One region of the Streptomyces sp. NPDC087300 genome, then DNA from elsewhere that is predicted to be linked to it. Evidence: riboswitches for the same ligand, from Rfam matches in the RefSeq annotation. Region 1 holds a riboswitch; the other holds the start of a gene.
The links. Region 1 has a riboswitch for cobalamin ahead of metE (5-methyltetrahydropteroyltriglutamate--homocysteine S-methyltransferase). Riboswitches for the same ligand answer to the same signal wherever they lie in the genome.

Region 1 (14,486 bases):
TCGGTCAGGCGGTCGATGACGAAGGCGTACACGCCGTCCACGTCGGGGACGGCCACGTGGATGAGGAAGTCGTGGGCTCCCGAGGTGACGAACAGGCCGATCACCTCGGGCAGCCGTGCCGCCCACTCCCGGAACCCCTCGATGACGGGGCGGGCCGGTGGCCGGATCCGCACCGAGATGAGCGCCTGGACGGGGCGGCCGACGGCGTCGAGGTCCACGGCGGCGTGATAGCCGGTGACCACACCGGCCTGGCGCAGCAGCCGGACCCGTTCCAGCGAAGTGGAGGGTGAGACGCCGGTCCTGGCCGCCAGAGCGCGGTTGGTCTGCCGTGCGTCGTTCTGCAGCTCCCGCAGGAGGGCCAGGTCCAGCGCATCAAGTTCCATGAAGCGCACTGTAGGCCAAATGAAGTGCGGCCAACGGTGAGCTGAGCCGGAGTTCTGCCTGGACTCGCCGGTCATGGAGATACGAACGAGCAGTCCGGACTTCGGCGCGGGACTGGTACTGGCGGCGACGATCCTGTGGGGCACGGTCGGCCCCGCCCAAGTGCTGGCGTCCAGCGCCATGGCACCGACGGCCCTCGGCGCCTTGCGGCTGCTCGCGGGCGGCCTGATCCTCGTGGTGCTCACCGTCCGCCTCAGGACCGTGCGGGCCCTCGCCTCGCGCACGTCCTGCGCTCGCCGCTGTGCTGCGCGTTCACGACCGGGCTCTTCCAGGGCATGCTCCTGCTGGACGAACACCTGTCGCCGTCGGCATGGGCCGGCTGCGCCCTCATGCTCGCCGGAATGGTCGCCACGTGCCTGCTTCCGTCGGCGCCCGACGCGTCCTCCGTACAAGTGACGGATGCTTCGCGACCGCACCGCAGGACGTTCGTCGAGCGCCCCGAACCGAGCCCCTCCGGCGCACGAAGTACGCGGACCCCGATGCGGTAGGGCACATCTGCCTAACCTTTTGCCCTCCATCCGAACGAATGCAGGAGAGCGCATGTCCGTGGTGAACGTCCCCAGTGAGACGACGGTGGGATTCGCCCCCGAAGAAATCGATTTCAGCCTGTCCACCCGTCAGGCACGCTTGAAGTGGGTCGTGGTGGTCGACGCCGAGCTGCCTCCCGGCCGAGCCGCCAACGCCGCCGTCTGCGCCGCCGCACCCACGGTGACCGCGGTACCCGGCCTGCTGGGCGCCGCCGCGACCGACCAGGAAGGCGCCGTGCACCCAGGACTGCCCTGGGCGGGCTGCTCGGTGCTCGCCGCCGACTCCGCCACGCTGCGTACGATCCGGGCCAAGGCGGCGGCCCGCCCCGACGTCTTCGTGGCCGACGTACCGGCCGCGGCCCAGAGCACCCGCGTCTACAGCGACTTCATCGCCGCCGTGGGCGACACCAGGACCGAGGACATCGACTACTGCGCGCTCAGCATCGTCGGTCCGCGCAACCCCGTCGACAAGATCGTCGGCAAGCTCCCCCTCATGTCCTGAGCCTCGGCCTGATCCAAACGAAAGGCCCTAGCGTTCCGCCCGCTCCGGGGCGGTCGGCTGCCGGGTCGTGCCGCTCGACGCCACCACCCGGCCCGCGCGCGGGCCCGCGAGCGCCGCGACGGCGACCGCGGCGAGCGCGAGCGCCACGCCCGCGACCGTCGCCGCCGTGACCTCCGTGTCGCCGTGCGGCAGCAGCAGGTCGAGGGCGAGGGAGCCGACCAACTGGCCGGTGATCGTGCACAGTCCGAGCACGAGGACGCCGAGCTTCTGCACCGCGGCGACCGCGATGGTGATGAAGGAGATGCCGACCAGACCGCCGAGATAGACGTACGGCTCGGTCGGCAGCCGGTCGGGAAGTCCCTTCGCCGCCGCGTGCACGAGGAAGATCACGGTCAGCGCGGCGGTACCGGCGACGAAGTTGAAGAACGTGCCCGCGTACGCGGATCCCGCGGCGTTCTTCACATGGCCGTTGACCGCCTGCTGCCAGCTCACGCAGACGCCCGCCACCAGCGGGAGCAGCAGCATCGCGTACGGGAATCCGCCGCCCAGCTTGTCCGCCATCGACAGGCCCACGGCCACGAGGACGAGCGCGGCGCCGACGACCCGGCGCCGCGAGGGCCGCTGCGGTCCCGCGGGCCCGAGCCCCATCCGGTCGAAGAGCAGCCCGCCGCTGACCTGGCCCGCGACGATCGCGACGGTGAACAGCGCGACCCCGAGCGCCCCCACGGTCAGCCCCTGCGCGAGCAGGAAGGCCGCGCCCCCGAAACCGCCGAGCACCTGCCACCACTTGAGCCGCCCGCCGCGTACGTCCGCGAGCACCCGACCCGCACCGCGGCGCGGCCCGCGCAGGACGAGGAGCCCGAGCGTCAGCAGTACGAACCCCGAGCCGAACGAGATCACGGCGGCCGCGAACCCGTCCCCGCCGAGGCCCGCGGCCAGCTCGCCGGTGATGCGGGCCTGGAGGGATATCAGGGTGCCGGAGAAGACGGCGAGGAGCAGCCAGGGTGCTGCGGCGGCAGGCATGTGCGGTCGACCTCTGTACGTGGGGGTGGCGGGCGTGTGGCGGCGGCGCGGGGTCGCCTATCTCCACCTTTCTAACTGATCGGGGTCCGCGCCGTCTTCCTCCTCGTGGGAGTACCGCTTGCCGGACCGGACGTCGCCGACGCGGTGGTAGCCGCGCTCCTCCCAGAAGCCGGGCCGGTCCTCGGTCAGGTACTCGATGCTTCTGAGCCACTTGGGGCCCTTGTAGCCGTACAGGTGGGGGACCACGAGGCGGAGCGGGAAGCCGTGTTCGGCGGTGAGCGGCTCGCCGTTGTGGTGGGTGGCGAGGATCGTCGTGTCGGCGGTGAGGTCGGCCATCCGGAGGTTCGCGCCGTAGCCGTACTCGGCCCAGGCCATCGCGTGGGTGGCCTCGGGTGCCGGGGGAGCGAGGGCCAGGAGCGCGGCCGCGGGAACGCCGAACCACTCGTGGCCCGTCGACGTGGTGCCCGTCGCGCAGTGCAGGTCGGCGACGACCGTCGTACGGGGCAGGTCGCCCAGCTCGTCGTAGGTCCAGGCGTAGGACCCGGCCGTCCCGGTGGCGCCGAATATCCGCAGGTCCCAGCGTTCGGGCCGGAACCGGGGGACGGGCCCGTAGTGCGAGACCGGCCAGCCCGCCACACGGCGCTGTCCCGGCGGCAGGCCGTCGGATTCCCGGCCGGTTCCGTCCTCGGCGCTCACGGCCACAGCAGATGCCCCTCTCCCCGTCCCGCCCCTGTCGGTCACGACCCTACTGACCGGCCCATCGTCGGTGCGTCCCGTGGTGCCGGAGTCCCGTGATGCGGATGTCGCATTCTCACTCTTGGGGGAAGTCTGAAGAACGTGGAGAATTCGTGACCGTCATGGCACGTCACTCATGCAACTCCCGTGAGGAGAAGCCTTGCGCCCGATCAAGTTGGGTCTGTCACTCGGTGCCGCCGCGCTGCTGCTGGCCGCCGGCGCCGTGGGCCCCGCCGCAGCCGCGCCGGACGCCCCGGCCAACAACGGAAAGGCGATGACCTGGACGCTGCTCGCCGACGGCCCGGCCGGCACGGTCCGGGTGGGCGGTGGCCCGCTGAGCAACGCGTACACCGGGGACACGGACACCACGTCGATCCTTCCCGTGCTGTGCCTGAAGGTCGACAACAGCCCGGTGCCCGCGGGCATCACCCCTGATTTCTACGCCGGCTGGGCCCGCGGCACCGTCGCGGCCAGCAACCCGATCCGCGGCAACCGCCTGACCAGCCGCGCCGCCGCCGACGGCGTCTGCGCCAACACCTTCGGCGCGGGCTGGCGGATGGCCGAGTTCCACGACGGGCGGTACGGCCCGAACCTGGAGAGCTCGGGCGGCTGGAGCTACTGGGCCAAGGGCGACGTGCCGGTGGGCACCCGCTTCTGGACGGCGATCAACGACCAGCCCGCCAACCCCTGGAACTGACCGCTCTCTGAGGCCTCTTCGGCCCCTCGCACCCCCCTCCGGGAAAGCTCCGGCCCGCCGCCCCCAGTAGCGGGCCGGAGCACTCCGTTCGCTGGCCCGTGTCCCTCTGTGTGCACCGAGCCGGGCGAACGCCGGAAGTCCGGCGAAGAGCTGCCCTACGCTCGGCACATGGAACTGGCAGGCATCGGCCTACGGGTCGCGTCGAGCGCCGTGGCGCCGCTGGTGCGCAAGCTGTTTCGGCAGGACGATCCCGGCGCCGGCCTCGTGGACGAACCGGTCAGGCTCTCCGCGCTCGTCTCGTTCAGAGGCGAGCGGCGCACCCTCACCGAACAGGAACTGCGCAAGCTGGCCCGCGAGTTGGTGCGCAGGGCGGTGCGGTCGGCCGGACCGCACGACTCCCTGCCCGAAGACGAACAGGCCGCCGTCGCCGCGGAACTCGCGCGCAGCCTGCACGGACTCGGCGACCTGGACATGGATGACGCACAGGCGGTGCGCCTCGGGCACGAGGGGCTGGCGGACGCACTCCCTCGGTGCGACCAAGGGCTTTCCCAGGACGCCCAGTTGCTCCACGAGCGGCTTGTGCTGCTCGCCTGCCTGCACATCGTGGAGTTCTTCACCAAGAGATCCTCCTTCGTCGCCCGCACCCTGCTGGAGCAGACGCGGCAGATCGACCGGATCGTGACCACGCTCGACCTCCTGGTGGAGCGCGTGCCCGCACAGTCCGTCGAGGACGCGGGATTCGAGGAGCGATACCGGCAGTACCTCGTCCGCCGCCACGGGCAACTCACCATCTACGGAGCCGACTTCGACGACGAGTGGCCGCTCGACGTCGCCTACTTCAGCCTGGAGATCACGGAGCGGGCGGAGCGACGCACGGAGAACGGGGAGCAGCCGCTGCCCTCCCCGCCCCGGCGGGCCGAACGCGTGCTGGCCGAGTGCAGGCGGGTGCTGCTGCGCGGAGGAACGGGGGCGGGCAAGACGACACTGGTGCAGTGGCTCGCCGTCGCCTCGGAGCAGCAGGTCAGCGAGGGGCCCGCCTATCTGATCGGGCTGGTGCCGTTCGTGCTGCGCGTGCGGCATCTGCTGGCCGGAGAAGGCAGGTTGCCCGGCCCCGAGCGCTTCCTGGAACTGGCCGACTGCCCGTACGCGCCACCGCCAGGCTGGGCCGAGCGTGTGCTCGAAGCGGGTCGCGGACTGCTCCTCATCGACGACGTGGACGAGGTGCCGCAGGCGGACCGGGAGCAGGTCCGCCGGTGGATCCGGCAGCTGCTCGCCGCCTTTCCGGGCAACCGCTGGCTGGTCACCACTCGCCCTTCGGCCGTGCCTCTGGACTGGCTCGCCGCCGAGGGCTTCACCGAGTTCCGGCTGGAGCCGATGCGGGAGGACGACATCGAGCTCTTCATCGAGCGGTGGAGCCGGGCCTCGCCCCTCGGTGAGTTCTCCGGCGGGGAACTGCGCTCGTTCCTCTCGGAGATGCGCCGTCGAGAGGATTTCGGCAAGCTCGCCACGAATCCCCTGCTGTGCACGCTCCTGTGCACCCTGCACCGCGACCGTCGCGGCTATCTGCCGGGTGGCGGCCGTACGCAGCTGTACGTCGCGGCCCTGCAGATGATGCTGACGCGCCGGGACCGGGAGCGCGGCGTCTTTCGAAGCTCGTTGCAGTACGGGCTGGACCCCGACGCGCAGCTCGCCCTGCTCGGTGAGCTCGCCTACTGGATGATCCGCAACGACTGCCGGGAGATGAGGCGTTCCGACGCCATCTGGCTGATCGGCCGGTCCCTCACGGCGATGGCGCGCGAGTTCGCGGGCGTAGGCAGTACTGAAAGCGGAGCGGATGTCTACCGCACTCTGCTGGAAGGCAGCGGACTCCTGCGCGAACAGGCCGACGGCGTCGTCGACTTCGCGCACCCCACCTTCCAGGACTACCTCGGCGCACGCGCCGCCCTGGCAGCCCGTGATCTCCCGCTGCTCGTGTCCAATGCCCACAAGGAGCAATGGGCCGACGTCGTCAGGATGGCCGTAGCCCAGGGCGATCCCGAAGACCGGGCACGGCTCCTGAACGAGCTGGTGTCCCGAGGTGACGAGGAAGAAGAACACCGGGTGCGGCTGCACCTGTTGGCCCTGTCCTGCGAGGAAGAAGCCGTGCGGGTCGACCCAGAGGTCCGACACCTGGTGGAGCAGCGGGCGGCGGCGCTGCTCCCGCCTCGCTCGTGGCAGGAGTCCGTCACACTCGCCGCCATCGGGCGTCCCGTGCTGCGACTGCTCCCCGCGCCCGCGGGGCTGACCGCGGAAGAGACGGTGGCCTGCGTGGAGACCGCTGTCCGGATCGGTGGCGCGCATGCCTGCGACTGGCTGTCGGGAGCGTTGCGTGACGGCCTCGACGGCGGCGCGAGCACGGAGGTCCACCGAGTCCTCGGCGCTGCCTGGGAACACTTCGGCACCGCCCAGTACGCGGCGAAGGTGCTCGCGCAACTGCCGCCCGACACCCCCATCACCGTCACGTCGTACGCGCAGCTCCGGCGTCTCGACGGTCCCCGTCATCTGCGGGTCGGCCACGGAGTGCCTCTGGAGGACGTGGTCGCTCATGTCGACAGGACACGGCTGCGGGTGCTGGAGGCCGCGGTCCTGGAGGACGCGGCGGCGCTGCGTGAGCTGAGTGCGCTGGAGCGGCTGAGCACCGGACGGCCGTCCACGGAGGTGCTGCGGTCCCTGTCAGCGCTCCCTTCCCTGAACGAGTGCGGCCTGACCCTCGCCGACCCCTCGCGAGAACTTCCTGAGGTGCCTTCCGGCACACGTGTGACCGCGCTGACGCTGCCCTCCGGCGCCCGTGGACTCGCCGAACTGCCCCGGTTCCCCCGGCTGGAGACGCTGACGCTCCAGGGGCCCGACACGGCCCTGACCCCCGAGGACTGGCGTCACCTCGCGGCCGCCCCGGGACTGCGGCACCTCGTCATGCCCGTGGCCGCCGTGGCTCCGCTGCACACCCACGCCGGGGTTCGCGCGCACATCAGCTCCGTGACCCTGACCGGTCAGGTGGCTCCGGCGGACCTGGAGCTCGTCGCCGCAGCGTTCCCGGGCCTGCGTACGCTCCGGTTGCGGGGGAGCGGCGCGCCGCTGGACGTGGACCTGCTGCCCCTGGCACGGCTGGCGCACCTGGCAGCGGTGCACCTGGAGAGCCCCGGGCAGGTGTTGAACGCCGAGGGGCTGCCCGGAGCCGAGGTGACCGTCGCACCTCAGCCCCGGTACTGAGCGGTGAAGAGGGGGCCGGGGCGCCCGCAGCTGCCCCGGCCCCCGGCTGTGGGGCTCCCGGTCAGGAAGCGGGCAGTTCCCCGCGCACCGTCCGGGCCGCGGTGACCAGGTTTTCCAGGGAGGCGCGGGTCTCGGGCCAGCCGCGGGTCTTCAGGCCGCAGTCCGGGTTGACCCACAGGCGCTGGGGCGGGAGGGCCTCAAGTCCCTTGCGGAGCAGGGCGGCTGCCTCGGCGGCGTCGGGGACGCGGGGCGAGTGGATGTCGTAGACGCCGGGTCCGGCCTCGCGCGGGTAGCCGTGTTCGGCCAGTTCGCCGGCGACCTGCATGTGGGAGCGGGCGGCCTCCAGGCTGATGACGTCCGCGTCGAGGTCGTCGATGGCCTGCACGATGTCGCCGAACTCGGCGTAGCACATGTGCGTGTGGATCTGGGTGTCCGGGCGGACGCCGCTGGTGGTCAGGCGGAAGGACTCCGTGGCCCAGGCCAGATAGCCGGGGTGGTCGGCGGCGCGCAGCGGCAGGGTCTCGCGCAGCGCGGGTTCGTCGACCTGGATGACCGAAGTGCCCGCCGCCTCAAGGTCGTTGACCTCGTCGCGCAGGGCGAGGGCGACCTGACGCGCGGTGTCGCCGAGGGGCTGGTCGTCGCGGACGAAGGACCAGGCGAGCATCGTGACGGGGCCGGTGAGCATGCCCTTGACGGGGCGGTCGGTGAGGGAGTTGGCGTAGGACGTCCAGCGGACCGTCATGGGCTCGGGCCGCGAGATGTCGCCCGCGAGAACCGGCGGGCGCACGTAGCGGGTGCCGTAGGACTGGACCCAGCCGTGCTGGGTGGCGAGGTAGCCGGTGAGCTGCTCGGCGAAGTACTGCACCATGTCGTTGCGTTCGGGCTCGCCGTGCACCAGGACGTCGATGCCGGTCTTCTCCTGGAAGGAGATGACCTCGCGGATCTCGTCCTTGATGCGCTCCTCGTAGCCCGCCGTGTCGAGGCGGCCCGCGCGCAGGTCGGCGCGGGCGGTGCGCAGCTCGGTGGTCTGCGGGAAGGAGCCGATCGTGGTGGTCGGCAACAGCGGCAGCTTGAGGTGCGAGCGCTGGGCGGCGGTCCGCTCGGTGTAGGGCTGCGAGCGGCGTCCGTCGGCGTCGGTGACGGCTGCGGCACGGGCCCGTACGGCCGGGTCGTGGGTGATCGACGAGCCGGTGCGCGAGGCCAGGTCGGCCCGGTTGGCGGCGAGTTCGGCGGCGATGGTGTCGGTGCCCTGGGCCAGCCCCTTGGCCAGGGCGACGATCTCGGTGGTCTTCTGCCGGGCGAAGGCGAGCCAGCGCAGGATCTGCGGGTCGATGTCGCGCTCGGCGGCGGCGTCGATCGGGACGTGCAGGAGCGAGCAGGACGCGGCGACGTCGACGCGGTCGGCCAGGCCGAGCAGGGTGCCGAGCGTGGCCAGGGACTTCTCGAGGTCGTTGATCCAGATGTTGCGGCCGTTGACCACGCCGGCGACCAGGCGCTTGCCGGGGAGTCCGCCGACGGCGGCGAGCGCGTCGAGGTTGGCGGCAGCCGCGTCGGTGAAGTCGAGGGCGAGACCGTCGACGGGAGCCTTGGCCAGGACGGGCAGGGCGTCGCCGAGGCGGTCGAAGTAGGACGCGACGAGGAGCTTGGGCCGGTCGGTGAGGGTGCCGAGCTCCCGGTAGGCGCGGGCGGCGGCGTTGAGCTCGGCCGGGGTGCGGTCCTGCACCAGGGCGGGCTCGTCGAGCTGCACCCACTCGGCACCGGCCGCACGCAGGTCCGCGAGCACCTCCGCGTAGACGGGAAGCAGCCGGTCGAGCAGGGTGAGCGGCTCGAAGTCGGCGGCGACGCCCGGCGCGGGCTTGGCGAGCAGCAGATACGTGACGGGGCCGACGAGGACCGGGCGGGCCGGGAGGCCGAGCGCGAGGGCCTCCTTGAGCTCGGCGACCTGCTTGGCGGAGTCGGTGGCGAAGACGGTGTCGGGGCCCAACTCCGGAACCAGGTAGTGGTAGTTGGTGTCGAACCACTTGGTCATCTCAAGGGGTGCCACGTCCTGCGTGCCGCGGGCCATCGCGAAGTACCCGTCCAGGGCGTCGGCCTCGACGGCCGCGCGGTGCCGTGCGGGGACGGCACCGACCATGACGCTGGTGTCCAGGACGTGGTCGTAGTACGAGAAGTCGCCGGTCGGCACCTCGTGGACGCCGGCATCCGCCAGCTGCCGCCAGGTGGTGCGGCGCAGCTCCGCGGCGGTCTCCCGGAGGGCGTCGGCGGTGACGCGGCCCTTCCAGTACCCCTCGACGGCCTTCTTCAGTTCACGGTTCGCGCCCTGGCGGGGGTAGCCGTACACGGTGGCCCGTGCTGCCGCGGCTGCGGACTTCGCTGTCACGGAAATCTCCTTCGCGAGATGACTCCTGAGCACCCCGGGGACGGGACGCGGACGCGAAGGGATGACGGACCGCCCGGACCGGACGGCGTCGATGACGCGGTCCTCCGAACGGTATGCACGCCGACCCGCCCACGAGGTCACCGGGATGTCCGCACGCGATCGGTCACGTGCGGGCAACGGGCAGGTCTTCGGACTCGCGGGCACATCCGCCGAGGCGGACTCCTACTGGCCGTCGCTTCCCGGATCCACCGGATCCAGTGCGTATGACGGCGGTCGTTCCCACTCACCGCTGCGGGGCAGTCCCGGATTCCCACCGGGTTCCCTCTTGCGACGCGCCTGCCTGGCGGACAGGGCGAACCAGCTGCACGGGTCACCTTAGAGGGTGCGGGCCGTCTTGGGCAGCACTGATCGCATCTCGGACGAATCCAAGCCATGGCTATGGGTTCGATGAGGAAACCCGAGGATTGACTTGGTTGTCGGGGGAGCGGGAGGATTCATCCGGGCCCAGGGCGGCAACCCGGCCGGGCCCCGACACCGATCCGGACGGTGCCGGGGCCCGCCCGGGTGCCGACCCCCTTGTCGTCGTATGTCGTCGTGCTCGGCGTTGCGCTTCTTGACGTACCGGTCGCCCGGTTCGGCCGGAATTCGTTCCACGCTGGCCGGAAAGGGGCCGATCCCATGGACATGGCCGCGGAACCCGACCGAGCCGCTCACCGGTTCCTGCGCGACCTCGGCGCCGCTACCGTCGAACACCCCGGCGGCACCCTCCTCGACCACCTCGAACGCGTACGGCAACGGCTCGCCGACTGGGACGCGCGCCCCGCGCTCCGGCTGGCCGGGCTCTGTCACGCGCTCTACGGCACCGACGGTTTCGCCCCCGTCCTGCTGCCGCTCGACCGGCGCGAGCGCGCCACCGCCGTGATCGGCGGCGAGGCCGAGTCGCTCGTGTACCTCTATGCGAGCTGCGACCGCGCGGTGGGCCATCCGGCGCTCACGGGCCGGACCGGCGACGGGACTCCCGTCCGGCGGGATCGGAGTCCGCTGTTCCGTGACCGGTTCACCGGCCGCGCCTTCGCGCCGACGCGCCGTCAGCAGGCGGACTTCGCCGAGCTCACGGTGGCCAACGAGCTCGACATCGCGGGCGTCGACGGCGAGTTCCTCGCCCGCTGCGGTCCTGGCCTCGCGGAGCTGTTCGCCGGGCTGCGCCCCCTGCTGACCCCCGGTGCCCGGCGGGCCTGCGCGATCCTGCCGGGGTGGACTTACTAGGACGTCCAACTATATGGTCCTCGACAAGGCCCGCGGTGTCAGGGAAGCCGGTGTGAATCCGGCGCGGTCCCGCCACTGTGACCGGGGAGTGCGTTCTCGCAACACAACGCGCCACCGAGGGACGTCGTGTCCGTCGGGAAGGCGGGGGAGCGTGCGCTGATCCGGGAGTCAGGATACCGGCCGCGGGGTGTTCCGTGTTGTCCACGAGGATGGAGCAGACACGCATGGCACCGGTCCGTACCCATGACCCAGGTGATCCGGCGGAGCAGTCGAGAGAGCGCGCGGATCTGTAGCGCACAGACGGTGCGCACGGATCTCTGACGCGCCGACGGTGCGCACGGATCCGCGACGCGCCGAAGGCGTACGCCGATCTCCAACGCGCCGACGGTGCGCGCGGATCTCTGGTGCGCCGACGGTGTGCGTCGACTTCCCGCGCTTCGACGGTGTGCGTCGCGATCCCGCGCACCGATGGCATACGCCGACCCCGGTACGACGACGGCGTACGTCAACTCGCAGTCCACCGAAGGATCTTCCGCCCACGCGTCCCGCGGCCCCGGCCCGAGCGCGCCCCACAGGGTGCCGTTCGCCGGTGTGCCGTGCCATCCCCGGATCCCCACCTGACGAGAGCAGGCTCACCGTGGTCCGTGAACTCACCCATTTCATCGGCGGCAAGCACACCGCCGGCACGTCGGGCCTCTTCGGCGACGTGTACGACCCCAACACCGGTTCCGTGCAGGCCCGCGTGCCGCTCGCGGGGCGGGCCGACACCGAGGCGGCGATCGCCGACGCGGCCGCCGCCCAGCGCGTGTGGGGCGAGTGGAACCCGCAGCGCAGGGCCCGCGTCCTGCTGCGGTTCCTCCAACTCGTTGAGCAGGACCGTGAATCGCTGGCCCGGCTGCTCTCCTCGGAGCACGGCAAGACCGTCGCCGACGCGCACGGCGACATCCAACGCGGCCTGGAGGTCGTCGAGTTCGCCGCCGGGATCCCGCACCTGCTCAAGGGCGAGTTCACGGACAACGCGGGCACCGGCATCGATGTGCACTCGCTGCGCTCCCCGATCGGTGTGGTCGCCGGGATCACCCCGTTCAACTTCCCCGCGATGATCCCGCTGTGGAAGGCCGCACCCGCCCTCGCCTGTGGCAACGCGTTCATCCTGAAGCCCTCCGAGCGCGACCCCTCCGTACCGCTGCGCCTTGCCGAACTCTTCCTTGAGGCCGGGCTTCCGCCGGGCGTCCTGAACGTCGTCAACGGCGGCAAGGAAGCGGTCGACACCCTCCTGGAGGACTCGCGCGTCGGCGCGCTCGGCTTCGTCGGCTCGACGCCGATCGCCGCGCACATCTACGCCACCGCCGCCGCCCACGGCAAGCGCGCCCAGTGCTTCGGCGGCGCCAAGAACCACATGATCGTGATGCCGGACGCGGATCTCGACCAGGTCGTCGACGCGCTCATCGGCGCCGGTTACGGCTCGGCGGGCGAGCGCTGCATGGCGATCTCGGTGGCCGTGCCGGTCGGCGAGGAGACCGCCGACCGGCTCGTCGCCGCCCTCAAGGAGCGCATCGGCGCCCTGCGGATCGGCCGCTCCGACGACGCGGAGGCCGACTTCGGCCCCCTGGTCAGTCAGGACGCGCTCGACCGGGTCCGCAGGTACGTGGACATCGGCGTCAACGAGGGAGCCGAACTCGTCGTGGACGGGCGGAACTTCACTCTGGAGGGACACGAGAACGGCTTCTTCGCCGGAGCCACCCTCTTCGACCGGGTGAGCCCCCGGATGCGCGTCTACCGCGAGGAGATCTTCGGCCCCGTCCTGTGCGTCGTACGGGCCGCCGACTACGAGCAGGCCCTGCGCCTGCCCAGCGAGCACCCCTACGGCAACGGCGTCGCCATCTTCACCAGGGACGGCGACACCGCGCGCGACTTCACCCGCCGCGTCAACACCGGCATGGTCGGCGTGAACGTGCCCATCCCGGTCCCGGTGGCCTACCACACCTTCGGCGGCTGGAAGAGGTCCGGCTTCGGCGACCTGAACCAGCACGGCCCGGACGCGATCCGCTTCTACACCCGTACGAAGACCGTCACTTCGCGCTGGCCCTCGGGGGCCAGGGAAGGCGCGAACTTCTCCATCCCCACCATGGGATGAGCGCGATGACGACCACCACGCTCACCGAGGACCAGCAGGCGATCGTCGAGACCACCCTCGACTTCGCCGAGGACCACCTGGCCCCGCACGCGGTGCGCTGGGACCAGGACAAGCACTTCCCGCTCGACGTGCTGCGCAAGGCCGCCGGGCTGGGGCTCGGCGGAATCTACGTACGCGAGGACGCGGGCGGCAGCGGTCTGACCCGTGCCGACGGGGTCCTCGTCTTCGAGGCCCTCGCCTCCGGCTGTCCCTCCATCGCGGGCTACCTCTCCATCCACAACATGGTCGCCTGGATGATCGACACCTACGGCGACGGGCGGCAGCGCTCCCGGTGGCTGCCCCGGCTCTGCGCCATGGAGGACCTCGGCAGCTACTGCCTGACCGAGCCCGGAGCCGGATCGGACGCCGGGGCGCTGCGCACCGCCGCGGTCCGCGACGGCGACCACTACGTCCTCACCGGCGTCAAGCAGTTCATCTCCGGCGCGGGCGCCGCGCAGGTGTACGTCGTCATGGCGCGCACCGACGGCGAAGGGCCCCAGGGCGTCTCCGCGTTCCTCGTCGAACGGGACGACCCCGGGGTCTCGTTCGGGCCCAACGAGAAGAAGATGGGCTGGAACGCCCAGCCCACCCGCCAGGTGGTGCTCGACGGGGTCAGGCTGCCCGCCGACCGGCTGCTCGGCCGCCCCGGCGACGGCTTCCGCATCGCCATGAACGGCCTGAACGGCGGCCGGCTCGGCATCGCCGCCTGCTCGCTCGGTGGCGCCCGCAGCGCCCTCGACCGGAGCCTGGCCTACCTCGCCGACCGGGAGGCGTTCGGCGCCCGGCTGCTCGACTCGCAGGCCCTGCAGTTCCGTCTCGCCGACATGGCGACGGAACTCGCCGCGGCGCGCGCCCTGGTCCACCAGGCCGCGCAGGCGCTCGACCGGCGCGACCCCGGGGCGCCGCAACTGTGCGCGATGGCCAAGCGGTTCGCCACCGACACCGGTTACTCGGTCGCCGACCGGGCGCTCCAACTGCACGGAGGGTACGGCTACTTGAACGAGTACGGCATCGAGAAGATCGTCCGCGACCTGCGCGTCCACCAGATCCTGGAAGGAACCAACGAGATCATGCGTGTCATCGTGGCCCGCGGGCTGACGGAGGCGCTCCGATGACGGGCGGGACCGGCACGGGCGCCGGTACCGGCACCGGCGCCGGTACCGGCACCGGCGCGGACTCCGGCTCGCGCTCCGACTCCGGCTCCGGCGCCGACGAGCAGGTGCTGCTCAGGACCGAGGGGCACGCGGCGTACCTGACCCTCAACCGCCCTCGGGCGCTCAACGCCCTCACGCATGCCATGGTGCGGCGGATCGACGAGGCGCTGACCGCCTGGGAGCACGATCCGGCGGTGCGGACCGTGGTCATCGCGGGCGCCGGGGAGCGGGGCCTGTGCGCGGGCGGCGACATCCGCGCCATCTACGAGGACGCACGGGTGGGGAGCGAGGGCCGTGCCCCCGGGAGCGATTCGGCTGCGGCCGCGGACAATCCCT
Region 2 (14,486 bases), on a different contig from region 1:
ATCAGGCTGTTCAGCATGTCCGCGTCGCGCACGATGATGTAGATCGCGATGACCATGACTTCCCACGGCGCCATCTGCGCGAGCATGAAGCCGATGATGAAGCCGCGCCGGCCCTTGAAGCGCATCCGGGCCAGGGCGAAGGCCGCGGTCACGCCGATGATGAGCGAGAAGAGCACGGCGAGGAGCGTGACGATGAGGGAGTTGCCCGCCATCGTCCAGAAGTGGTCGGCCTTCACCGCGGTCTTGAAGTGTTCGAAGGTGGCGTTGGTCGGGAACCAGACCGGGTCCTCCGCGATGATGTCGCCGGTCGGCTTGAAGGCCGTCGCGAACATCCAGTACACGGGGAAGACGCAGAAGAGGAAGATGACGACAGCGACCAGGTTGGGCCACAGGCGGCCCATCAGCGAGCGCTTCACAGCTCGTCCTCCTCTTGCTTGAGCACGATCCGCAGGTAGAACGAGGTGATGGCCAGCAGGATGACGATGGTGAGCAGCGCGATCGCGGCACCCATGCCGAAGTGCTGGTTGCCCATGCCCTCGATGTAGGCGTAGACGGGCAGGATCTCGGTGAGCCGGTCGGGTCCGCCCTCGTTGATCGTGAAGACCTGCACGAACGCCTTGAAGACCCAGATGATCTCCAGGAACGTCGTGGCGTAGAGGAAGGGCCGCAGGTACGGCAGCGTGACCTGGGTGAACTGTTTCCAGGCGCCGGCGCCGTCCAGCGCGGCGGCCTCGTACAGCTCCTTGGGGATGGTGGTCGTGGCGGCGTAGAGGTTGATCGCCACGAAGGGGATGGACATCCAGACGATGAGCAGCAGGACGACGAAGAACGTCGAGTACTGCGTGGCCAGCCAGTCGTGGTCGGCCATCGACTCGAAGCCGATCTTGGCGAGCACCCAGTTGACGACGCCGAAGCGCTGCGCGAACAGCCACTGGTAGACGGTGCTCGCCGCGACGACGGGCATCGCCCAGGCGAGGACGAGGCCGAGCAGCAGGAACGTGCGCATCTTCCGGCCGAGGCGCGCGAGCAGCAGTCCCACGAGCGTGCCGAGGACCATGATCAGTACGACGTTGACGGCGGTGAAGGCGACCGAGCGTCCGGTGACCCGCCAGAAGTCCTCGCCGGTGAGGACCTCCTTGTAGTTGTCGAATCCGTTCCACTCGGTCAAGTGCAGAATGAACTGCCGCATGTTGAGGTTCTGGAACGACAGGACCCCGTTGTTGACGAGCGGCCAGCCGAGCAGGAGCAGGGTGACGACGATCGCGGGGGCAAGGAGCAGATAGGGCGCCAGGCCGGTGAGACGTCCTGGGGATCTGTGCGGCCCGACCGGCCGTGGTCCGCCGTCCGGTGTCTGCACCTCCGTCGGGCCGGAGGGCGGCCGTTCGGTCTTCTGCACGGTCATGCTCGCCATCTCTTTCGTGGGCAACGCGAAGCGCTGGGGTCAGCGCGAGGCGCCTGGGTCGGCGCGGGGCGCCGGGTCAGCGCGGGGGCGCTGTGGGCGGCGCGGGAGGACGCGGGGTGCGCATGGGTACGCCGGGGGCAGCGGGGTCGTGTCACCCGCCGCCCCCGGCAGGGCACGCGTCCTTACTGCTTCTGCGCCAGGCGCTTGTTGAGCTCGCCCTCGACCTGCTTGGCGGCGGCGGCAGGCGACTTACCGTTGAGCACCGCGGTCATGTAGTTCTTGATCGGGTTCGGCGGGTTCTCGACCGCGCCCCACTCCGGGATCAGCGGGGTGGTGCCACCGTGGGCGGTGGCGGGGGCGGCGGCCTCGGCGGCCGGGTTGCCCTTGAGGTTGGACTCCAGCGCCTTCTTGTTCGGGATCGTGCCGCCTTCCTTGGCGAACTGACCCTCGAACTTGTCGGACAGCGCGATCTTCAGGAACTCCTTGGCGAGCTCCTGCTTCTTGCTGGTCGCGGCGATGGCGAGGTTGGAGCCGCCGAGGAAGACGCCCTCGGGCTTGTCGGCCGTGGCGCCGGGGATCGTGAAGAAGCCGATGTCCTTCTCGATCTTCGGGTTGGCCTTGATGGCGGTGGGCGCTTCCCAGCTCATGCCGATGAAGGCGCCGGTCTTGCCCTTGGCGAAGACCTCGGCCTGCTGCGGGGTGGCCTCGTCCTTGTTCTTGGGGGCCTTGGAGAGGTCGGCGAACTCCTTGTACGTCTTCATCGCCTTGATGACCTTCGGGTCGTCCAGGTTGGAGACGTACTTGTCGCCGTCCTTCTTGACCAGCTCGGCACCCTCACCGATGGTCAGGCCGACGAAGTGGTACCAGTTCTGGCCGGGCAGGTAGATCGGCTCGGCGTCGGTCTTCGCGCCGATCTGCTTGAGGTCCTTGAGGAACTCGGCGCGGGTCTTGGGAAGCTCCTTGATGCCGGCGTCGGCCCAGATCTTCTTGTTGTAGACCACGACGCGGTTGAGGACGAACCACGGGGCGGCGTACTGCTTGCCGTCGATGACCGAGGCCTTGTTCATCGACTCGGTCCAGTCGGCGCCGATCGACTTCTTGAGGTCGTCGAGCTCGGCGAGGCCACCGGTCTTGGCGTACGCGGCGGTCTGGGTGTTGCCGATCTCGAAGACGTCGGGCGGGTTCTCCTCGGAGAGGGCGGTGGTCAGCTTCTGCTGGATGCCGTTCCACTGCTGGACCTCGAACTTGAGCTTCGCGCCGGTCTTCTTCTCGAAGGCCGCCGTGACATCCTTCTGCCACTGGTCCGGCGTCGAACCGTCCATCGCCCAGAGCGTCAGGGTCTCGCCCTTGAAGCTGTCGGCACCCCCGGCCTTCTTGTCGTCGTCGTCACCGCCGCACGCCGCGACCGAGACCAACATGCCCGCGACACCGATGGCCGCTATGAGCTTGCGCTTCACGTCACCCTCCTCAAGGGATGCCAGTCAACCCCCCACCCGCAGCGACCAAATGGACCGAGATCTGCCCGTGGGACTGGAACCTGGTCTTTAATGGTGTAGACCAGTACGGGGAGCTTGGCCTAGACCTTTAGGGGTGTCAAGGGTGTATAAGAAGGGCTGTCGCGTCCGTTATCGGACCGACACCTGAGCAGGCGGAGTCTGCTCGGCCCGTACCGTGCCACGATGTGAGCCGCGACAGACGGAGGAGCCGGTGACGGCAGCAGCACAGGAGCCGGACCAGGGTGCCGCGCGCAGAAGGTCCCCCCGGACAGCGAGCTCAGGAGGAGCGCCGGTGAGGGGCACCGGCCGGGAGACGGGTGGGCGGAACATGGGCACCGAAGCGGGTGGCACGGGGACCGACGTGGGCGCGTCCACGGAGGGTGCGAGCGTCGGACGCACCGCGCGCGTACCCAAGTACTACCGCCTCAAGCGTCACTTGCTCGATATGACGGAAACCCTGCCCCCCGGCACCCCCGTCCCCCCGGAGCGCACCCTCGCCGCCGAGTTCGACACCTCGCGTACGACGGTGCGCCAGGCCCTCCAGGAGCTGGTCGTCGAGGGCCGCCTCGAACGCATCCAGGGCAAGGGCACCTTCGTCGCCAAGCCCAAGGTCTCGCAGGCCCTCCAACTCACCTCGTACACCGAGGACATGAGGGCCCAGGGCCTTGAGCCCACCTCGCAGCTCCTGGACATCGGCTACATCACCGCCGACGACACCCTCGCCGGCCTGCTCGACATCAGCGCGGGCGGCCGGGTCCTCAGGATCGAGCGGCTGCGCCTGGCCAACGGCGAGGCGATGGCCATCGAGACGACCCACCTCTCCGCCAAGCGCTTCCCCGCGCTGCGCCGCTCCCTGGTCAAGTACACCTCGCTCTACACCGCGCTCGCCGAGGTGTACGACGTGCACCTCGCGGAGGCCGAGGAGACCATCGAGACCTCGCTGGCCACCCCGCGCGAGGCCGGCCTGCTCGGCACCGACGTCGGCCTGCCGATGCTGCTCCTGTCCCGGCACTCGCTGGACGGCGCGGGACAGCCCGTGGAGTGGGTCCGCTCGGTCTACCGCGGCGACCGGTACAAGTTCGTGGCCCGCCTCAAGCGCCCCACGGACTGATCCGGCACCACCGCCCCCGAGGGCCCTCCCGCCCATCGCACCCTTCCGAGGTCTGGCGCGGATCACTTCGCTGCTCTAGGTTCCTCCCGTCATCGCATGGTGAACGGGAGGACGGCCCGGTGCGCACAGCGAATCCTCGAACCATCGTCATCTGGTCCCTCGTCGCGCTGGTCGGCGCCGCGGGCTGGACCGTTCTCGCCCTCGCCCGCGACGAGGAGGTGTCGGCCGTCTGGATGGTCGCGGCGGCCCTCGGCAGCTACGCCATCGCGTACCGCTTCTACTCCAAGTTCATCGCGTACAAGGTGCTCAAGGTCGACAGGACCCGGGCCACCCCCGCCGAGCGGCTCGACAACGGCATGGACTTCCACCCGACCGACCGGCGGGTGCTGCTCGGCCACCACTTCGCCGCGATCGCGGGCGCGGGGCCGCTGGTGGGGCCCGTACTCGCCGCGCAGATGGGGTACTTGCCCGGCACCATCTGGATCATCGTCGGCGTGATCTTCGCGGGCGCCGTGCAGGACATGGTCGTGCTGTTCTTCTCCACCCGGCGCGACGGCAAGTCGCTGGGGCAGATGGCCCGCGAGGAGATCGGCCCGTTCGGCGGGGCCGCCGCGCTGCTCGCCACCTTCGCCATCATGATCATCCTGCTCGGAGTGCTGGCGCTCGTCATCGTCAACGCGCTCGCCGAGTCGCCGTGGGGCACCTTCTCCATCGCGATGACCATCCCGATCGCCCTGCTCATGGGCTTCTACCTGCGTGTCCTGCGGCCGGGACGGGTCAGCGAGGTCTCCCTGATCGGCATCGCCCTGCTGCTGCTCGCGCTGGTCGCGGGCCGCTGGGTCGCCGAGTCCTCGCTCGCCGACACCTTCACGCTCGCGCCGTCGACGCTGGTGATCTGGATGGTGGCGTACGGCTTCATCGCCTCGATCCTGCCGGTGTGGATGCTGCTCGCGCCGCGCGACTACCTCTCCACCTTCATGAAGATCGGCACCATCCTGCTGCTCGCGCTCGGTGTCGTGCTCACCCTGCCCACGCTCAAGATGGACCCGGTGACCGACTTCGCCTCGCGCGGTGACGGCCCGGTCTTCGCCGGATCGCTCTTCCCCTTCGTCTTCATCACCATCGCCTGCGGGGCCCTCTCCGGCTTCCACGCGCTGATCTCCTCGGGCACGACGCCGAAGATGATCCAGAAGGAGACGCAGGTCCGGATGATCGGCTACGGCTCCATGCTGATGGAGTCGTCCGTCGCGGTGATGGCGCTGGTCGCGGCGAGCATCATCGACCCGGGCCTGTACTTCGCGATGAACGCGCCCGCGGGCGTCATCGGCGACACCGTCCAGGAGGCGTCGAAGGCCGTCGCGGGCTTCGGGTACTCGATCTCGCCGGCCGATCTCGCGCAGGCCGCCAAGAACGTCGAGGAGTCCTCGCTGCTCTCGCGCACGGGCGGCGCGCCCACCCTCGCGATCGGCGTCTCGGAGATCTTCTCGAAGGTCACCGGCGGCTCGATGCGCGCGTTCTGGTACCACTTCGCGATCATGTTCGAGGCGCTGTTCATCCTCACCGCGCTCGACGCGGGCACCCGGGTGGGCCGCTTCATGCTCCAGGACATGCTCGGCAACCTCTACAAGCCCTTCAGGAACGTGAGTTGGAAGCCGGGCCTGATCCTCACCAGCGCCGCGGTCACCGGCCTGTGGGGGTACTTCCTGTGGGTGGGCGTGCACGAGCCGCTCGGCGGGATCAACCAGCTCTTCCCGATCTTCGGCATCGCCAACCAGCTCCTCGCCGCCGTGGCGCTCGCCGTCTGCACGACGCTGCTCGTGAAGTCCGGACGCCTCAAGTGGGCCTGGATCACCGGGATTCCGCTGGTCTGGGACGCCACGGTCACGCTCACCGCGAGCTGGCAGAAGGTGTTCTCCAGCGATCCGCGCGTCGGCTTCTTCCAGCAGCGCTCCAACTACCAGGACGCCATCGACGCGGGCAAGGTCCTGCCGCCCGCCAAGACCATGGACGACATGCACACCGTGGTCACCAACTCCACGGTGGACGGCGTCCTTTCGGCCGCGCTCGCGCTGCTCATCGTCGTCGTGATCGCCGACGCGGCCCGGATCTGCGTCAAGCACGTCCGGCATCCCGCGGCGTCCCGGCTGAGCGAGGCACCGTACGTGGAGTCGAAACTGTCCGCGCCCGACGGGCTGTTCCCGACGCGCGAGGAGAAGCGGGAGCTCACGCCGTGACGTGGGTGCTGCGCGGGATGCGGTGGGTGCGCTGGTACGCACGGGAGTTGACCGACGAATCCGCGTACGACCGCTATGTCGCACACGCGCGAAGGGAGCATCCAGGCGTATCCGTACCGTCCCGCAGGGAGTTCGAGCGAATGCGGACGGACCGCCAGGAGTCGGACCCGCGACAAGCGTTCCGCTGCTGCTGAGCAGGCATGTTGACCCGTCCGTTATCCGGACGGGGGTTCCATAGATCAAGACTCTCGCTTAGATTTCCCGCACATCAAGCAGGGGATGAGCGAGGGAGCGGAGCCGTGACATGTCTGATGCGCCTGAAGTGAACCGACCGGTGGTCACGCCGGTCCGTGTGGTCATCGCCCTCTGTCTTGTCGCGCCGTTCGTCGCGATGCTCTGGGTGAGCTCCTACGCGAAGATCGAACCGACCTTCATCGGCATCCCGTTCTTCTACTGGTACCAGATGCTGTGGGTGCTCATCTCCACGGCGCTGACGATGATCGCGTACAAGCTGTGGCAGCGCGACCAGCGGATCCGCAAGGCCGAGGCCCGGCAGCTCCAGGAAGGTGCCGGACGATGAACGTGCTCGCATCGGGGACGGGCGGCGTCAACGGCGTCGCGCTCGGCGTCTTCATCTTCTTCTTCATCGCCGTCACGGTGATGGGCTTCCTCGCCGCCCGCTGGCGCAGGGCCGACAACGACCAGAGCCTGGACGAATGGGGCCTGGGCGGACGGTCGTTCGGCACCTGGGTCACCTGGTTCCTGCTCGGCGGCGACCTGTACACGGCGTACACCTTCGTCGCCGTCCCCGCGGCGATCTACGCGGCGGGCGCGGCCGGCTTCTTCGCCGTCCCGTACACGATCCTCGTCTACCCGCTGATCTTCACCTTCCTGCCGCGCCTGTGGTCGGTCTCGCACAAGCACGGGTACGTGACCACGTCGGACTTCGTCCGCGGCCGCTTCGGCTCCAAGGGGCTCTCGCTGGCCGTCGCGGTCACCGGCATCCTCGCCACGATGCCGTACATCGCGCTCCAACTGGTCGGCATCCAGGCCGTCCTGGACGTGATGGGCGTCGGCGGCGGCCCCGACACCAACTGGTTCGTCAAGGACCTGCCGCTGCTCATCGCCTTCGCGGTGCTCGCCGCCTACACGTACTCCTCGGGGCTGCGCGCCCCCGCGCTGATCGCGTTCGTGAAGGACGGCCTGATCTACCTCGTCATCATCGTCGCCATCATCTACATCCCGATCAAGCTCGGCGGCTTCGACGACATCTTCGCCAAGGCCGGTGACGCCTTCGCGCAGACCAACCCGGCCACCGACAAGCCGCGCGGCGCGCTCGCGCCCGCCGAGGCGGGCCAGTGGACCTACGCCACGCTGGCGCTCGGCTCGGCCCTCGCGCTGTTCATGTATCCGCACTCGATCACGGCGACGCTCTCCTCCAAGAGCCGCAACGTGATCCGCCGCAACACCACGATCCTGCCGCTGTACTCGCTGATGCTGGGACTGCTCGCGCTGCTCGGCTTCATGGCGATCGCGGCCGGGATCAAGGTCGACAACGGGCAGTTGGCGATCCCCCAGCTCTTCGAGGAGATGTTCCCCGACTGGTTCACCGGCGTCGCCTTCGCCGCGATCGGCATCGGCGCGCTCGTGCCCGCCGCCATCATGTCGATCGCCGCGGCGAACCTCTTCACCCGGAACATCTACAAGGACTTCCTCAAGCCCGACGCGACGCCCGAGCAGGAGACCAAGGTCTCCAAGCTGGTCTCGCTCATGGTGAAGGTGGGCGCGCTGGTCTTCGTCCTCGGCATGGACAAGACCGTCGCGATCAACTTCCAGCTGCTCGGCGGCATCTGGATCCTCCAGACGATGCCCGCGCTGGTCGGCGGCCTGTTCACCCGCTGGTTCCACCGCTGGGCGCTGCTCGCGGGCTGGGCGGTCGGCATGGTCTACGGCACGCTCGCCGCGTACGGCGTCGCGTCGCCGACGCAGAAGCACTTCGGCGGCTCGTCCGACACCATCCCCGGCATCGGTGAGATCGGCTACATCGGCCTCACCGCGTTCGTCCTGAACGTGGTCGTGACCGTGGTCCTCACCTTCGCCCTGAAGGCGCTGAAGGCCCCCGAGGGCGTCGACGAGACGTCGCCCGGGGACTACACGGCGGACGCCGGCGACCCCGGCGTCGCCACCGAGCTGCCGAAGGCGACGGCGGGCGCCGGGCACTGAACCGTTCGACAGGTACGACGACGGGCCGCCGGAAAACCGGCGGCCCGTCGTCGTACCCCTGTTGCACACTTCGCCGCATGGACATCACGATCAGACACGCGCGTCCCGACGAGTACGAGGCGTTGGGCGACCTCACCGCGGGGGCGTACCTCGCCGACGGACATCTGAGCCTCGGGGCCGACGACCCCTATCTGACGGTGCTGCGGGACGTGGCGGGGCGCGCGGCGCAGGCCCAGGTCCTGGTGGCCGCGGCGGACGAGGAGCCGCTCGGCTGCGTGGCCTTCGTCCCGTCCGGCGGTCCGATGGCCGACATCGCCCGGGACGACCAGGCGGAGATCCGCATGCTGGCCGTCTCCGCCGCGGCGCGCGGCAGGGGCGCGGGCGAGGCGCTGGTGCGGGAGTGCCTGCGGCGCGCCAGGGACGCGGGCCGCACGGGGCTCGTCCTGTCCACCCAGCCCTCGATGCACGCCGCCCACCGGCTCTACGGGCGCCTCGGCTTCGTACGGACCCCGGAGCGGGACTGGCAGCCGATCCCGGACCTGACGCTGCTCACCTACGAGTTGACGTTCTAGGACACTCCTCGCAGAGCCACCCGCACGACCGCCCGTTCGGTGCCGACACAAGATGTGGGCCTGCTTCAGAAACCCGGCACAAGATGTATGCTCGTGCTCGCTGCCGTCGCAGGGGAATCCGGTGCAAGTCCGGAACTGTCCCGCAACGGTGTATGTGTACGTCTTTGTCGTACCCGCAAGTCCGAGGACCTGCCGGCAGCGCACCCGAGCCGTCCGGCCCGGGTGCCGACCGTCCGGGCCTCGTGGAGTGGGCCGGTGGACGCGGTACGCCGCCCTGCCCGGGTGCGCCCGTGCACCATTCCCTCCCCTGGCCCAGAGCCGAGCGAGGGAGAGCTCCACGTGACCATCGCGCCTGCCGAACCTGCGTCAGCGACGACCACGCCGACCGCCGAGGGTACCGACGGGCCAGGGACCGCGCTGCTGCGGACCCTGACCGACCTCACCGCCGACCTCCCCGACGCCGACCCCGGCCGGGTGGCCGCCGCCGCGCTGCGCGGCAGGTCGGCCCGCGCCGACGTGGCCGAGCTGCGGGAACTGGCGACCGAGGCGGCCGCGGGGCTCATCTCCGAGGACCCCGCGTACTCCAAGCTCGCCGCCAGGCTCCTGTCGATCGGCATCCGCGAGGAAGCGGCCACGCAGGGCGTGCACTCCTTCACCGACTCCGTCGCGGTCGGCCACCGCGAGGGCCTGATCGCCGACCGCACCGCGTCCTTCGTGACCGCGCACGCGGCCCGGCTCGACTCGCTCGTGGACGCCGCGCTCGCGGACGGCGCGGACTTCCGTTTCGGCTACTTCGGCCTGCGCACGCTGCACAGCCGCTACCTGCTGCGCCACCCCATCACCCGGCAGGTCATCGAGACCCCGCAGCACTTCATGCTGCGCGTGGCGAGCGGCCTGGCGGAAGACGGCAGCGCCCGCGCCCTGGACGAGGTCGCCGCGCTGTACCGCCTGATGAGCCGCCTGGACTACCTGCCGTCGTCGCCGACGCTGTTCAACTCGGGCACCCGGCACCCGCAGATGTCCTCCTGCTACCTCCTCGACTCCCCGCTGGACGAGCTCGACTCGATCTACGACCGCTACCACCAGGTCGCGCGGCTCTCCAAGCACGCGGGCGGCATCGGCCTCTCCTACTCGCGCATCCGTTCGCGCGGTTCGCTGATCCGCGGCACCAACGGGCACTCCAACGGCATCGTGCCGTTCCTCAAGACCCTCGACGCCTCGGTCGCCGCGGTGAACCAGGGCGGGCGCCGCAAGGGCGCGGCCGCGGTCTACCTGGAGACCTGGCACTCCGACATCGAGGAGTTCCTGGAGCTGCGCGACAACACGGGTGAGGACGCGCGCCGCACGCACAACCTCAACCTCGCGCACTGGATCCCCGACGAGTTCATGCGCCGGGTCGCCGCCGACCAGGACTGGTCGCTGTTCTCGCCGGCCGACGTGCCCGAGCTCGTCGACCTGTGGGGCGAGGAGTTCGACGCCGCCTACCGCAAGGCGGAGGCCGCGGGGATCGCGAAGAAGACCATGCCGGCCCGGGAACTGTACGGCCGCATGATGCGCACCCTCGCGCAGACCGGCAACGGCTGGATGACCTTCAAGGACGCCGCCAACCGCACCGCCAACCAGACGGCGGAGCCCGGCCACACGGTGCACTCCTCCAACCTCTGCACGGAGATCCTGGAGGTGACGGACGACGGGGAGACGGCCGTCTGCAACCTCGGCTCGGTCAACCTCGGCGCCTTCGTCGTCGACGGCGACATCGACTGGGAGCGCCTCGACGAGACGGTCCGCACCGCCGTCACCTTCCTCGACCGCGTCGTCGACATCAACTTCTACCCGACCGAGCAGGCCGGGCGCTCCAACGCCAGGTGGCGCCCGGTGGGCCTCGGCGCGATGGGCCTCCAGGACGTCTTCTTCCAGCTGAAGATGCCGTTCGACTCGCCCGAGGCGCGGGCCCTCTCCACCCGCATCGCCGAGCGCATCATGCTCGCTTCGTACGAGGCGTCCGCGGACCTCGCCGAGCGCAACGGCCCGCTGCCCGCCTGGGAGAAGACCCGCACCGCGCGCGGCGTCCTGCACCCGGACCACTACGGCGTGGAGCTGACCTGGCCCGAGCGCTGGGCGGCCCTGCGCGAGCGGATCGCCACCACCGGCATGCGCAACTCGCTGCTCCTCGCGATCGCGCCGACGGCCACCATCGCGTCCATCGCGGGCGTGTACGAGTGCATCGAGCCGCAGGTCTCCAACCTCTTCAAGCGCGAGACGCTGTCCGGCGAGTTCCTCCAGGTCAACTCCTACCTGGTGCAGGAGCTCAAGCGGCTCGGCGTGTGGGACGCGCAGACCCGTGAGGCGCTGCGCGAGTCCAACGGCTCGGTGCAGGGCTTCACCTGGGTGCCCGAAGAGGTCCGCGCGCTGTACCGCACCGCGTGGGAGATCCCGCAGCGCGGCCTGATCGACATGGCGGCCGACCGCACCCCGTTCCTGGACCAGGCGCAGTCCCTGAACCTGTTCCTGGAGACGCCGACCATCGGCAAGCTCTCCTCGATGTACGCCTACGCCTGGCAGCGGGGCCTGAAGACCACGTACTACCTGCGCTCGCGCCCGGCGACGCGCATCGCCCGCGCGGCCGGCGGCTCCCAGGCCACCGCCGCGGCCCCCGTCCCCCAGCAGGTGAGCGACCCCGACGCGATCGCCTGCTCCCTGGAAAACCCCGAGTCCTGCGAGGCCTGCCAGTAATGTCCAGCACCACCAGCTCCGCCAAGAACCTGCTCGACCCGGGCTTCGAACTCACCCTGCGTCCCATGCGCTACCCGGACTTCTACGAGCGCTACCGGGACGCGATCAAGAACACCTGGACCGTCGAGGAGGTCGACCTCCACTCGGACGTCGCCGACCTCGCCAAGCTCTCGCCGGGCGAGCAGCACATGATCGGCCGCCTGGTCGCGTTCTTCGCCACGGGTGACTCGATCGTCTCCAACAACCTGGTGCTGACGCTCTACAAGCACATCAACTCCCCCGAGGCGCGGCTCTACCTGAGCCGTCAGCTCTTCGAGGAGGCCGTGCACGTCCAGTTCTATCTGACGCTGCTCGACACCTACCTGCCCGACCCGGAGGACCGCGCCGCCGCCTTCGACGCGGTCGAGGAGATCCCCTCGATCCGTGAGAAGGCCGAGTTCTGCTTCAAGTGGATCAACGAGGTCGAGAAGCTGGACCGCCTGGAGACGCAGGCCGACCGCCGGCGCTTCCTGCTCAACCTGATCTGCTTCGCCGCGTGCATCGAGGGCCTGTTCTTCTACGGCGCCTTCGCGTACGTCTACTGGTTCCGCAGCCGCGGTCTGCTGCACGGCCTCGCGACCGGCACCAACTGGGTGTTCCGCGACGAGACGATGCACATGAGCTTCGCCTTCGACGTGGTGGACACGGTCCGCAAGGAGGAGCCCGAGCTCTTCGACGACGCGCTCGAGCAGCAGGTCACCGACATGCTGAAGGAGGCCGTCGAGGCCGAGCTGCAGTTCGCCCGCGATCTGTGCGGCGATGGCCTGCCCGGCATGAACACCGACTCGATGCGCGAGTACCTCCAGTGCGTCGCCGACCAGCGTCTTCAGCGCCTCGGCTTCGCGCCGGTCTACGGCTCGGAGAACCCGTTCTCCTTCATGGAGTTGCAGGGTGTGCAGGAGCTGACGAACTTCTTCGAGCGGCGGCCCTCCGCGTACCAGGTCGCGGTCGAGGGTTCGGTCTCCTTCGACGACGAGTTCTGAGCCTGGCGCAACCGGCTCCCGGTGTGCCCGCCCCGTCACGGGGGGTGGGGTGGGCACACCGCTCGGTCAGCGCGCTTCGGCCCGCAGGACGAGCCGCTTGGGGTGCAGCGTGATGCCGATCCTGGTGCCGGTGTCGGTCTCGTCGACCGGCGTCAGGCGCCACTTCGGAGCCACCGTGCCCAGGATCAGGGCCAGTTCAGCGAGGCTGAAGTGGTCGCCAGGGCACTTTCGGTTGCCGACGCTGAACGGCATCATCGCGAACTCCGGGACCTCTGAAGCGCGTTCCGGATTCCAGCGGTCCGGGTCGAACTCCAAGTGCCGCTCGAAGGAACGCGGGTCGCGCTGCATGGCGTACACGCTGTAGACGATGTCGGCGTCCGCCGGAATGCGATAGCCGCCAAGCTCGGTTTCGGCCACGGACCTGCGGGTGAATATCCAAGCCGCGGGTCGTATACGCATGGCCTCCGTGACGACATTGCGGAGGTGCCGCAGCTCGCCCAGGTCGGCGAATGTGATCGCCCGCCCCTGCGCCACGGAATTTACCTCTTCAACCAACCGCCTTTCCTGCTCCGGGTGTTCGGTCAGCAGATGGAAGGCCCACGCCAGAGTCGACGCCACATTCTCGGCTCCCGCGACGACCAGGGAAACCACGTGGTCGTGGATCTCCTGATCGCTTATCGGCGCCCCGGATTCGTCCGTGGCCCGCAGCAATTCCGCGAGCAGGTCGTCCGGTCCCGGGCCCGCCGCACGGCGCTCGGCGACGATCTCGTCGACGATCGCGTGCAGATCGGCGAGCGCGCGCTCGAAGCGCCGGTTGGCCGGGGTCGGCACGCGGTACAGCGGCCCGACCGAGAGCACCATCCGGCGGTAGAGCCCGTCGAAGACGGTGTGCAGCGACGCGCTGATGCGGTCCGCCTTCTCGCCGATGGAGTCGACCTCCAGGAGCGAGCGGGAGACGATGCGCACCGCCGTGCGGAACATCTCCGCGCCGACGTCGACGGTGCTCCCCGGCTCCCAGCGGGCCGCCGTGGCGCGCGCCTCCTCCTCCATCACCTTGGCGTAGTCGGCGATCCGCTCGGGCCTGAACGCGGGCTGCATCATGCGGCGCTGGCGCCGGTGCAGCCGGCCGTTGCTGGTCGCCACGCCCTTGCCGAGGAGGACCTCCAGGGTGTCCCAGAGGGGGCCGCCGACGATGTACTCGGGGTTCTTCAGCATGGCGCCGACGAGTTCCGGATCGCACACCGCGTACGCCGTTTTGGGTCCCAGCCTGATCCGTACGAGATCCCCGTGGTCGCGCAGCGCGGCGAGGAATCCGAGCGGGTCACGCACCAGGTTCCAGGCGTGGCCCAGCAAGGGCGCTCCCCCGCCGACGAGCGGCGGGGTGCGCAGCGGGCCCGGTCCTGACGCGGCGGGGGCGGGTATCGCGGATTCGACGCTCATTCCTCACCTACCAGTTCGTTTTCCGCCACGGTGCTTTCCGTGACGTAGGGGGGTATGGACCGGTCGTCCCAGCTGTCCACGCGATAGCGGCCGGATTCGTGGTGGAACCAATAAACGGAGGAGAACCAGTTCCGCATATTGAAGACGCACGATTCCACCGCGTCCGCGAGTTCCCTTCCCTCCGTGGTTCCCTCCACCAACTTCGCGGCGAATACGTGGACTTCTTCCTCGGCCGCGATGAATTCCGTGACGC

Region 2: another riboswitch for cobalamin. It lies ahead of ACIO9J_RS08230 (ribonucleoside-diphosphate reductase subunit alpha); the one in region 1 lies ahead of metE (5-methyltetrahydropteroyltriglutamate--homocysteine S-methyltransferase).

Annotation. Positions count from the first base shown of each region.
Region 1 is NZ_JBIUYI010000005.1:398,162-412,647, forward strand. Features, by position in the region: gene ACIO9J_RS22075 (Lrp/AsnC family transcriptional regulator) at 1-383, opposite strand, end outside; gene ACIO9J_RS22080 (DUF2000 domain-containing protein) at 982-1,470, shown strand; gene ACIO9J_RS22085 (DMT family transporter) at 1,498-2,493, opposite strand; gene ACIO9J_RS22090 (molybdopterin-dependent oxidoreductase) at 2,551-3,189, opposite strand; gene ACIO9J_RS22095 (hypothetical protein) at 3,389-3,925, shown strand; gene ACIO9J_RS22100 (NACHT domain-containing protein) at 4,094-7,174, shown strand; gene metE (5-methyltetrahydropteroyltriglutamate--homocysteine S-methyltransferase) at 7,236-9,554, opposite strand; cobalamin riboswitch at 9,716-9,931, opposite strand; gene ACIO9J_RS22110 (DUF6817 domain-containing protein) at 10,233-10,820, shown strand; cobalamin riboswitch at 10,818-11,020, shown strand; gene ACIO9J_RS22115 (CoA-acylating methylmalonate-semialdehyde dehydrogenase) at 11,458-12,957, shown strand; gene ACIO9J_RS22120 (acyl-CoA dehydrogenase family protein) at 12,963-14,111, shown strand; gene ACIO9J_RS22125 (enoyl-CoA hydratase/isomerase family protein) at 14,108-14,486, shown strand, end outside.
Region 2 is NZ_JBIUYI010000002.1:580,231-594,716, reverse strand. Features, by position in the region: gene ACIO9J_RS08275 (carbohydrate ABC transporter permease) at 1-416, opposite strand, end outside; gene ACIO9J_RS08270 (carbohydrate ABC transporter permease) at 413-1,402, opposite strand; gene ACIO9J_RS08265 (extracellular solute-binding protein) at 1,585-2,859, opposite strand; gene ACIO9J_RS08260 (GntR family transcriptional regulator) at 3,227-4,009, shown strand; gene ACIO9J_RS08255 (carbon starvation CstA family protein) at 4,129-6,243, shown strand; gene ACIO9J_RS08250 (YbdD/YjiX family protein) at 6,261-6,437, shown strand; gene ACIO9J_RS08245 (DUF3311 domain-containing protein) at 6,548-6,823, shown strand; gene mctP (monocarboxylate uptake permease MctP) at 6,820-8,466, shown strand; gene ACIO9J_RS08235 (GNAT family N-acetyltransferase) at 8,544-9,038, shown strand; cobalamin riboswitch at 9,119-9,250, shown strand; gene ACIO9J_RS08230 (ribonucleoside-diphosphate reductase subunit alpha) at 9,378-11,771, shown strand; gene ACIO9J_RS08225 (ribonucleotide-diphosphate reductase subunit beta) at 11,771-12,793, shown strand; gene ACIO9J_RS08220 (cytochrome P450) at 12,860-14,233, opposite strand; gene cyc1 (epi-isozizaene synthase) at 14,230-14,486, opposite strand, start outside.